2 regions of the Caproiciproducens puteiluti genome follow, and region 1 is predicted to be linked to the other one. Evidence: riboswitches for the same ligand, from Rfam matches in the RefSeq annotation. Region 1 holds a riboswitch; the other holds the start of a gene.
The links. A riboswitch is a leader RNA that binds a small molecule or an ion and turns the genes downstream of it on or off. The one in region 1 is predicted to bind thiamine pyrophosphate.
Positions count from the first base shown of each region.

Region 1 (5,646 bases):
CTACTTTTTTGCCTTCCAGAATCAGGTTGGTCGTACGGACGGCGCACATTTTTCCGCACATAGAGCAGGTGTGGCGGTCGGCGGGAGGGGTACTTTCAAAGTAGTCCCTTGCTTTTTCCCCGTCTATGGCGACCCGGAACATTTCGTCCCAGTCCATCCTGTGGCGCGCGTCCGCCATCTGATTGTCGAGGTCGCGCGCATGGGGAACGCCTTTTGCGATATCCGCCGCGTGCGCGGCAATTATGCTGGCGATGATTCCCTCCTTGACATCGTTCAGATCCGGCAGGCGAAGGTGTTCCGCCGGGGTGACGTAGCACAGGAAGTCCGCGCCGCTGGCTGCCGCAATCGCTCCGCCGATGGCGGAAGTGATGTGGTCGTAGCCGGGAGCGATATCGGTAACCAGAGGTCCCAGCACATAGAACGGCGCGTTGTGACAAAGCCGCTTCTGCAGCGTCATATTGGCCGCGATCTCATTCATGGCCATGTGGCCCGGACCTTCCACCATGACCTGCACGTCCTTTTCCCACGCGCGTCTGGTCAGGTTTCCCAGCTCGACCAGTTCCCCGATCTGCCCGGCGTCGGTGCTGTCGTCCAGACAGCCGGGACGAAGCGCGTCGCCAAGACTGATAGTCACATCGTATTCGCGCAGGATTTCCAGCACTTCATCATAGTACTCGTAAAACGGGTTTTCATTGCCCGTCATCTCCATCCACGCAAAAAGCAGAGACCCGCCCCGGGAGACAATGTTCATGGTGCGGCCCTCCCTGCGGAAGCCCTCCACCGCGCGACGGTTGATGCCCGCGTGAATCGTCATGAAATCCACGCCTTCTTTCGCGTGCGCCTCCACCACCTTCAGAAAATCCTTTGCGGAGATTTCCAGCAAATCCTTTTCCAGATACCCGATCGCATCGTACATGGGCACCGTGCCGATCATCGCGGGGGATTTTGCAATCAGCTCCTGCCGGAAGGTATTGGTTTTGCCGTAATTGCTCAGGTCCATGATCGCTTCCGCGCCGAAGCGGAGCGCCATGTCCACCTTCTGCATTTCCACATCGTAATTTTTGCAGTCGCCCGAAATCCCCAGATTGACGTTGATTTTTGTTTTCAGTCCCGCGCCGATTCCCTCCGGAGACAGGGCCGTATGGTGAATATTGGCCGGAATGGCGACCTGCCCGGACGCTACCAGCTCCCGTAGCTCTTCGGGCTCCATGGATTCTTTTTCCGCCACCACGGTCATCTCTTTGGTGACAATGCCTTTTTTAGCCGCTTCCATCTGCGTCTGATATGTTCTCATTGTAATAATCCTCCATTTTTATACAAATTGTAAAAATGATTGGTCGGGCCGTGGCCTTTGCCGATCTGCAGCGCGTGCCGGATGGCTGTGGTAACGTATTCTTTCGCGGCGCCGACGGCCTCGGAAACCTCCATTCCGTTCGCAAGGTTTGCCGCAATGGCGGAGGAAAGGGTACAGCCCGTACCGTGGGTATTTTTTGTGGGAATCCTCTCTGTCCGAAACGCACGGATTTCTTCTCCGTCAAACAAAATATCCACCGCGTCGCCCTCCAGATGCCCGCCCTTGACCAGCACATACCGGGGGCCCATGTTCCTTAGAACAGCCGCGGCTTTTTCCATATCCCCGACGGCGCGGATTTCCAGGCCGGTGATTGCTTCCGCCTCCGGGATATTGGGCGTGAGCAGAAAAGCCTGCGGCAGCATTTCGGCTTTCAGCGTTTCCAGCGCGTCCGGGTGCATCAGGGCGCGGCCGCCCTTCGCGACCATCACCGGGTCCAGCACCACGCCGCCGGGCCGGTAAAAACGCAGCCTTTCGGCGACCGTCTTCATCTGCTCCGCGCCGGAAAGCATCCCGATTTTTACCCCGTCCACCGCGATATCCTCAAACACGGCGTCGATCTGGTCGGCGACAATCCGCGGCGGGATATCCTGAATGGAAATCACGCGGCTGGTGTTTTCCGCCACCACCGAAACAATGACGCTCATGCCAAAGGCCCCGTGCGCGGCAAAGGTTTTCAGGTCGGCCTGGATTCCGGCTCCGCCGCTGCAGTCGGAACCCGCAATGGTCAGTAAATTTTTAATGGCTAACTCCTCCTTCTGAAATAAAAAAATGCCCACCGTCAAGGCGAGCATAAAAAATCGGATTTTGCTCCCTACGACAGCGTTAACTGACAGGTTCAAAGGGTCAGGTTTTACCTTCTCAACTCGGATGAGTCCCCCCGCGTCTATTCAATTAAAAAAGCGTCCACCCAAACAGGTGAACGCGAATCAATCAACGTTCCCTACTTCGGTATTAGCCGACAGGTTCAAAGGGTCAGGTTTTACCTTCTCAACTCCATGAGTTCCCCCAGTTGTATTTTATTATATACTGTATTGGAATGCCTGTCAATCCGTCTTCCGTCCGTATTTTTCCATGCCGCTTTGGTGCAGGGAACACCGTAAACGGAAGGAGACCGGCAGTCCGGCGAACTTTTTATCCCGTGGAACCCGGTTATGAACGCTATTGGATTGCCTCCCTGCCGCGTTCCCCCGTACGGATACGGACGGCGTCACTGATGTCGGAAATAAAGATTTTTCCGTCGCCGTATTCCCCGGTGTACGCCTTTTCGACGATGCTGTCCACAACCGTATCGGCCTGTTCGTCCAGAACGATCATTTCAATTTTGATTTTCGGCAGGAACTGGTAGTCGACCTCCGTCCCCCTTACAAATTCCTTCCAGCCCTTTTGATTGCCGCAGCCCATGACCTGCATAATGCTCAGGCCGTTGAGCTGGAGAGAATCGAGGATTTCTTTGATTTCTTCCAGCTGATCCGGACGTATAAACGCTTCAATTTTTTTCATATCTTCACCATTCTCATTTCTTAATCCATCCCGTTAAACGCCGGGTAGGCGGATTCCCCGTGCTGGGAAGCGTCGAGCCCCACATTCTCGTCTTTCTGGGAAACCTTGATGCCGCCCGTAACAGCCGAAGTGATGCTGCCGGCGATCAGAGTACCGACGACCGCGATGACAACGGTGATGGCGATCGCCGCAAGCTGGCGCAGGAACAGGTTTGCATCGCCGAAAATCAGCCCGTTCCACGCCGCCGCGGAATTAATGGATTTCTGCGCAAAAATACCCGTCGCAATACCGCCCCATATTCCGCCGACGCCATGGCACCCGAACACATCCAGCGCGTCGTCATAGCCGAATTTCGGCTTCACAACGGTAATGAAGAAATAGCAGATGGGACTGACTATGGCCCCGATGACCAGAGCCGCCCAGACAGGGACAAAGCCCGCTCCGGGGGTAATCGCCACAAGGCCGATCACCAGGCCGGTGGAAGCGCCCACAATCGTCGGTTTTCCGCTCGTGATCACTTCGATCACCAGCCAGGAAAGCATCGCCGCCGCGGCCGAGGTATTCGTTGTCAGAAAAGCGTGAACGGCAAGCTCGTTCGCCGCCAGTGCGCTGCCCGCGTTAAAGCCGAACCAGCCGAACCACAGAAGCGCGGCACCCATAAAAATCATCGGCGCGTTGTGCGGGCGGTAAGTCGCCTTTCCGTAATTTTTCCGCTTGCCGAGAAAGATGGCAAGGACAAGGGCGCTGACGCCGGAGCTGATATGTACCACGTTGCCCCCCGCAAAATCCACGGAACCGATGTCGAACAGGAACCCTCCGCCCCAGACCATGTGTGCAAGGGGATAGTAAACGATCACGGACCAGATGGCCGTAAAAACAACGAGAGAGGAAAACTTCATCCTCTCGGCAACCGCGCCGGTCATCAGCGCGGGCGTGATGATGGCAAACATCATCTGGAAAACGGCAAAAGTCAGCGTGTTGGGGTAAGGAAGCGTTTTATCCGCAAAGCCGTCAAAATTCATTCCCACCCATTTCAGATTTCCGATGATACCGGCGATATCCCCGCTGAAGGAAAGGGAAAAGCCGACCAGCACCCATAAAACGGAAGCCACCCCCATCAGAATAACCGACGACATCAACGTATTGATAATATTTTTCCGCTTAACAAAACCGCCGTAAAAAAATGCCAGGCCCGGTGTCATAAGAAGTACCAGAGCCGAGGAGGTCAGCATCCACGCCACATCTCCATGATCCATGTTTAAACCCCTATTCTTTTGTTTTTTGCAGAAAATAAAAAAGGCCAATAAAGCAATACACAAAGTAAAGCTTTATTGACCTCATTGCCAATAAGACGCGCCGGCAGGCAGCCTTCTGCTTATAGCCGCCTTTATTACCAAAATATATTAATCTATTTTGGAGTATCTGTCAAGCGGTAAAATTCAAAATCAACGGTTGAAAATTTTTATGCGCTTTTAACGCCGTAAATTCATTTTTTATAAAATTTCGCTACAGAAGCGCTGCGCCGATAATGCCGGCGTCGTTCCCGAGAGCCGCCCGAATCACTGCCGGCGCTTCCACCAGTTCCCCGCCAAAGCAGAAATGACGGACAAACGTGTTGATGGGGTCGAGCAGACGCGCTCCTTCATTGCAGATTCCGCCGCCAAGGATAACACACTCCGGGCGGAAAATATTGACAAAATCGACGACGCCCTCGCTGAGATAGGACAGATAGCTTTCCACCACCCGCCGTCCCGTTTCGTCGCCCTGCCTTTCCGCTTCAAAGGAAGTCCGGCCGCTGATACGCTCCGGATCCCCTTCGCACAGCTTCCAGATCAGCGACTCCGGGTGCTCCTGCGCGGCGCGCTTCGTCTGCCGGATCAGCGCGGTGGCCGACGCATACGCTTCCAGACATCCGCGCCGCCCGCAGGTACAGAGCTCCCCATCCTTGACAAGAACCGTATGCCCCAGCTCCGCACCCGCGGAATGGCAGCCGGAAAATATTTTGCCATCCAGCACCACACCGCCGCCGACGCCGGTCCCCAGCGTGATCAGGACGGCATTTTTACAGCCCTTTGCCGCGCCCGCCGCAACCTCTCCCAACGCCGCACAGTTCGCATCATTACTGAGACGGCAGGGCAGGTCGATCCATTTTTGCAGGGCGGAGGTCAAAGGGACTCCCTTCCAGCCAAGATTGTTCGAGTACAGCACCGTACCCGTTTCGGAGTCGCAGATGCCCGGGCTGCCGATTCCAACGGAACAGCACTGTTCCACGGGAACCCCGGCATTGTGCAGGGCCTTTCTTACGGCTTTCGCCATATCCCCGACAATTTGCTCATAAGGACGGTCCGCCCCCGTCGGGGTGGAGTATTTGGCGGCAATGTGAAAGTCCTCATCCACCACCCCCACCGCGATATTGGTCCCGCCAAGGTCGATTCCGACCCGGTAAACAGCCGGTAAAGATTCCGTTCCTTCCATCTGTCAATCCCTCCTTTTCAGAAACAGCCCGGCCTGTTTTCAACAGCATCAATACGGGCGGTCAATACAGAAACAGGGCCACTGGCAAACAGCGACCCTGTTATGCATTTTTAAACTCTTATTTGATCGTATCTTTGTTTAGTACGGAAACGCCGGTGTCAACGGAGGTCTTTTCAATGGTTTCGCCCTTGACCGCTTTCACGGCGGCCTTCATGCCTTCGTAGCCCATGACGTCCGGATTCTGAGCCATTGCGCAGAGCAGGGAACCGTCTTTAATCAGAGAGAAAATAGAGTCGGACTTATCAAAGCCAACGCCG
Region 1 is NZ_CP194790.1:2,777,465-2,783,110, forward strand. Features, by position in the region: gene thiC (phosphomethylpyrimidine synthase ThiC) at 1-1,294, opposite strand, end outside; gene thiD (bifunctional hydroxymethylpyrimidine kinase/phosphomethylpyrimidine kinase) at 1,291-2,094, opposite strand; TPP riboswitch at 2,274-2,371, opposite strand; gene ACRQU7_RS13500 (P-II family nitrogen regulator) at 2,513-2,854, opposite strand; gene ACRQU7_RS13505 (ammonium transporter) at 2,875-4,110, opposite strand; gene ACRQU7_RS13510 (ROK family protein) at 4,361-5,329, opposite strand; gene ACRQU7_RS13515 (substrate-binding domain-containing protein) at 5,448-5,646, opposite strand, start outside.

Region 2 (5,646 bases), 1.1 Mb from region 1:
ATGGATAATGGTTGCCTTTTCTCCCATCTGCTCCGGCGCGGACACCGCCCGGTCGCCGACCCTCGCGCCGCAGAGGATGATCAAATCGGCCTCATGCATGGCGCGGTTGGCGTTTTTGTGGCCGTGGATCCCGATCATGCCGAGATACAGCGGGCTGTCCATGGGAACCACGCCGATGCCCATCATGGTGGAAACCACCGGGATTCCGCTGCTTTGCGCAAAGGCGACCAGCTCGTCCCGTGCCCCGGCAAGCACGACACCGCCGCCGCAGACAAGGACGGGGCGCTTCGCTTCGGCCATGGCGGCGAGCGCCTTTTTGACCTGCATGGCATGTCCCGTGGTGCGGGGCTTGTACCCGATGATGTTCGCCTTCTGCGGGTAGACGAATTCCGGTACCTCTTCCATCTGAATATCCACCGGAACGTCGATCAAAACCGGTCCCGGGCGGCCGGTGGAAGCGATATGAAAGGCTTCCTTGAAAATCCGCGGAAGGTCCGCGGCGCTTTTCACCAGATAGGAATGCTTGGTGAACGGCTCGCAGGCGCCGGTGATGTCCGCTTCCTGGAACACGTCGCGGCCCAGAAGCTCGGAGCTGACCTGCCCCGTGATGACGATCAGCGGGATGGAATCCATATAGGCCGTCGCGATGCCGGTAATCAGGTTGGTCGCGCCCGGCCCGCTGGTCGCGACGCAGACGCCGGGTTTCCCGCTTGCGCGGGCGTAGCCGCTCGCCTCATGGGCGGCGTTCTGCTCCTCGCGCACCAGAACGTTTTTGATCGGCGAGCGATATAGGTAATCCAGGAAGGGACAGATCGCTGCTCCGGGATATCCGAAGGCGATCTGCACGTTTTCGTTTTTTAGGCATTCCGCCATCATTTCTGCTCCGCTTATCAAAAACAGTCACCTCTTATAATTGATTCGTTCCGGCGGCTCCAATGGGAATCGGGCACCGGACCTGCCGGTCGGGAAGCGGACCATGCGGTCGGCACGCGCCTTCGGCGATGCTCTCCTGAGAGCAAGGGCAGGCATACGCAGACTCAGTCAGGCCATGCCTGCCCGGCCTGAGGGCAGACCATACGGTTGGGAAACTTCCCCCGGCGCGCCGCCGGATGTGTTTCTAATTATTATATGTTTTTTACCGTTATGAGTCAAGGCATTTTAACGGTTTAAATGGATAAATTACCGTTCTTTCTTTTTCAGCACGGAAATCCCGCTCTTTTTATTGGGATGCTTCGCAACGGTGCGGTACAGCAGGTAGCCCCCGACGCTCAGTACGCCGGTCGCCGCAAAGAGGACGGCGGCCTGTGTGTAATTGCCGCTGAAGAGCGCCCAGCCCCCGAAGGAACAGGCCAGCAGGGACGGAATGCGCGCAAGGGTGGAGATCAGCAGGAATTTGCCGAAATCCTGCGGCACAAGTCCGGCGGAAAACACGAACAGGCGCTTGGGCATTCCGGGAATCAGGAAAACGATCCAGTAAAAGGTATCGCGCGATTTGGGGCTGCGCAGGTAACGGATGTGTTTCCGCTGGGCGGGGGTGAAGAACAGGCCGATCAGCCGGTGGCCGAATATCCGGGTGAAATAAAAGATGATGGTGGTGGAGATCACCACCGAGCAGAGGGTCAGCAGGCTGCCCTGCACCCGCCCGAAGGCGTAGCCGCCCGCGATGGTCGTCAGTTCCAGCGGGATGGGGAGAAAGCCCTGCAGAATCTGGATGCCCAGGAACGCGGCGCGGCCCATCGCGCCCCGGCTGCGGATAAAGCTCTCAAACCGGCCGGGATCCCGGAGCAGCGACAGAAGCGGTCTGCACAGAACGACCGTGAGCCAGAGGAACAGCCCCGTGGCCGCGAGAAGCACAGCCCCGCCCAGAAGCCGGTCGCGGAGCGTCGGACCCGCCGTTTCCGGCAGGTCGGCGGCGGTTATTTCCGGCGGGGGGCCGGTTTTTTTCTTTTTTGACCCCGTTCGAAGAATCGTCACCCGGCATAGCCTCGTTTCATGGGTTCTATGGAATAGTATACCACAAAAATGTTCCCGTATGGTAAATAGATACGCACCTCCTGCCCTCTCCTGTTTTATGAAAACTGCTTATTTTCGCTTTGTATAAAATGGGATGGGTTACATCATTTCCAGTTGATTCTGCAACAAGTTTGCGTTTTGTCCCGCAAACTGAAATGGAATTGCCGTAGGGGTGGAAAAAAACACTGGAAGCGATAAAAAAGCATGAAGGACGGAACCCCGCGCTTCATGCTTTCCTTTTCAGCTGTTATTCCTGTTTCAGGATGCGTTTCCGGGAGCACGGTGCTCCACACGGTCAAGGACCCGGATCAGCACGACCGCGACAACGGCGGTGATGACCGCTTCGGGAAGCATGTAGCTGCCGTTGTAGGTTAAGGAATAAATCCAGACCGGCGTGCCCTCCGGCGCGTAGCTGCCCCAAATCAGGATGCCGGACAAAAAGCTGCAGAGAAACCGCAGGAACGCAACGGCAACGGAACCGACGGCGACGCTGGCGGCCCTGCTTTTAAACGGCTTGCCGAAGAAGGCGGCGGTGCCCAGAACGGTGAACGCCAGTACATAGTCCAGCAGAACGACGGCGACGAACGCCCCGAAGGTGTTTGCCGGCGGCGCGTTGAACTGGATAATCATCTGCAGCAGGCTGTGCGCAAACGCGGTGGAAATGCCCCACTTCAGGCCGTGCCGGTAAGAGACCAGCACCAGCGGGACCATGCTCGCGCAGGTAACGGCGCCGCCCTGCGGCAGCTCAAAAATCTTGAACATGCTCAGTACGGTGGACATTGCGATCATCAGCGCGCATTCCACAAGGATAACGGTCGTGTTCTTTTTCATAAAATACCCTCCAGTCAATTATATGGAACTGAAATTGAAAAATTACCTGAGGGAAAATAAAAACGCCCTGTGATGCCACAGAGCGTTAAAAATCATCTTTTCCTACGCTGGCATTATCCAGATCAGGTTTAAGGGACATAAACGTCAGTTCGCTTCATCTCAGCCGAGGTTACTCAGCGCCCCTGTATATTCAGTTCTTATGTTCAGCATACCTTAACAATTCCGGTTTGTCAAGGGGATTTCCGTCGGATTCAGGAATCTTTCAGAAGCATGCCTCTCAGCTCGTCGATATCGCGGGCAAAAACTTTGCCGCCCTGTGCCTGCATGTCCTCCTGGGTGCCGAAGCCGTACAGAACGCCGATGAAGTTGGTGCCGGAATTCCGGGCGCCTACCGTATCGTAAACCGTGTCGCCGATCATGACGGCGCGGTCCGGCTTCACATGACAGGCGTCCAGACAGGAGTTGATCAGGACGCTCTTGTCGCCGCTGCGTTCCGAATCGTCCGGGCCGGAAACATGGGCGAAATATTTTGTCATGTCAAAATAGTCCAGCACGCGGCTGGTGATTCTGGCTGGCTTGGTGGTGGCAACGGCAAGCGTGGCGCCGTTTGCCCGCAGCTCCTCCAGGAAATCGATCATGCCGGGGTAGGGCTTGTTTTGGAACGCTCCGGAGACCTCGTATACTTCGCGGTAATTTTTGACCGCCTGCGCAGTCTGCTCCTGTGTCAGTCCGCAGTAATGGACAAAGCTGTGCCACTGCGGCGGGCCGATGAATTTGCGCAGGATGGAAATGTCGGGCACCGGCTGTCCCATTTTTTCAAGGGCATATTTTACCGAGCTGGTAATGCCAGGTTCGGAATTGGTCAGTGTGCCGTCCAGGTCAAAAATAATCAGATCATAAATCGGTTTCATCGTTATACCGCCTTACTTGTTTTTTCTTGCTTCCGCTTTGGCGGCGAAGCTTTCCTTTTTCACGCTGACGCGCTCGTGGGTCCCGGTCGCGATCAGGCCCGCGTTGTCGTAGGCTTCGAGCTGAAACCGGTAGACCCTGCCTTCCGCTTCGGTCAGTTCCGCGCTGACCGTTACCTTGCAGCCCGGCGCCGTAGGGTTCAGGTGGTTCACCGTGATGACGGAGCCGACGGTGGTGTAGATATCCTCAAGATATGTCTGGGCCAGCTGCGCCGCCGTACCCTCAAAAAAAGCGGCGACCATCGGGGTAGCAAGAACACGAACGCTGCCGCTGCCGATATTCACCGCGAGCATATCCTCGGTAACCGTGTATTCGCGGGTCAATTTTGTCTCTTTCATTGAAATTACCTCCTGTACCATGATATAATAAAAAATAAGCGGTTTCATCAGGGCCCGCTTCCGTGCGGCCTGAAAACAGGGCGCACGACATTGTCTATATTATAACATGATCCTGGGGATTTATAAATATAGAACTTTCAGCGGTTATCCCTTTCATTCCTATGCGAAACGCCGGTTTTGACCGTGCAAATCCGAAATCGGAGGGCGAACGAATGCCGAATCAAATCAAAGGGGCAGGGCGCAGGCGGATTTATTTTATGGATGAGCTGCGCGGTTTTGCGGTTTTCTGCATGGTGTTTTACCATGGCTTTTATACGCTTGCCTACCTGTACAACCTGAAAATCGGAATGCTCCTGCTGAACTTCTTTATGCCCGCGGAGCCTTTTTACGCCGGGCTGTTTATGCTGATTTCCGGCATTTCCTCAAACCTGTCCCACTCCAACCTTACGCGCGGGTTCAAGCTGCTGGGGGTTGCGCTTGTGGTCACCCTGGCGACGTGGTTCGTCCTTCCGGATGAGCTGATCGTGTTCGGCATCCTGCATTTTCTGGCGGTCTGCATGATTCTTTACGGGCTGCTGAAACCGGTTGCCGATCGTTTCCGTTTCTCGTGGGCGGCGGTCGCCGTCTGCGCGCTGCTGTACCTTTTGACCATGGGGATTTCAAGGGGGTATCTCGGCCTTTCGCCGGAATGGGGGGTGACGCTGTCTCCTTCCCTGTACCATACCGACTGGCTGGCGCCGTTCGGCCTTTACAGCGATACGTTCCGCAGCGCGGACTATTTCCCGCTTTTCCCGTGGATGTTTGTGTTTGCGGCGGGTACCTTTCTGGGTAAGCTTGCCGCGCAGGAGCGGTTTCCGGCGTTTATGTACCGTTCCCGCGTGCCGTTTTTCTCCTGGCTGGGGCGGTACGCGCTGATTATTTATGTGGTTCACCAGCCGGTGATCTACGGTGTGTGCTACGCCGTTTCCGCCGTCGTACAGTGGGTTCGCGGCTGAAGGCTTAGAATAAGAATTTTCGGAGGATATTTATGGATTTTGCGTTATTGATCGCGGAACAGTTTCATTTACAGCAGTGGCAGGTGCAGAAGGTCGTCGAGCTGATCGACGAGGGGAACACCATCCCGTTTATCGCGCGTTACCGTAAGGAAGCGCACGGCTCGCTGGACGACCAGATGCTGCGCGAGATTTCGGAGCGGCTGGAGTACCTGCGCGCGCTGCAGAAGCGCCGGGAGGAGGTTACGGACCTGATTGCCGCCGCCGAATGCATGACGGAGGAAATCGCCGCCGCGCTGGCCGCCGCGTCCACCCTTTCCGAAATCGACGATATTTACCGGCCGTTCCGTCCCAAGCGCAAAACGCGCGCGTCCGTGGCAAAGGCGAAGGGCCTTGAGCCGCTTGCGGACGCGATTTTTGAGCAGAAAAAAGACAGCGCGTACCCGATCGATATGGCGGAAAGCTATGTGAACGCGGAGCTGGGCGTGGAAACGCCGGAGGAC
Region 2 is NZ_CP194790.1:3,838,286-3,843,931, reverse strand. Features, by position in the region: gene ilvB (biosynthetic-type acetolactate synthase large subunit) at 1-894, opposite strand, end outside; gene ACRQU7_RS18590 (TVP38/TMEM64 family protein) at 1,180-1,974, opposite strand; gene thiT (energy-coupled thiamine transporter ThiT) at 2,272-2,844, opposite strand; TPP riboswitch at 2,926-3,038, opposite strand; gene ACRQU7_RS18580 (HAD hydrolase-like protein) at 3,096-3,755, opposite strand; gene ACRQU7_RS18575 (thioesterase family protein) at 3,768-4,151, opposite strand; gene ACRQU7_RS18570 (heparan-alpha-glucosaminide N-acetyltransferase) at 4,364-5,146, shown strand; gene ACRQU7_RS18565 (Tex family protein) at 5,179-5,646, shown strand, end outside.
Region 2: linked by a shared signal. The riboswitch ahead of thiT (energy-coupled thiamine transporter ThiT) and the one ahead of thiD (bifunctional hydroxymethylpyrimidine kinase/phosphomethylpyrimidine kinase) in region 1 are both predicted to bind thiamine pyrophosphate.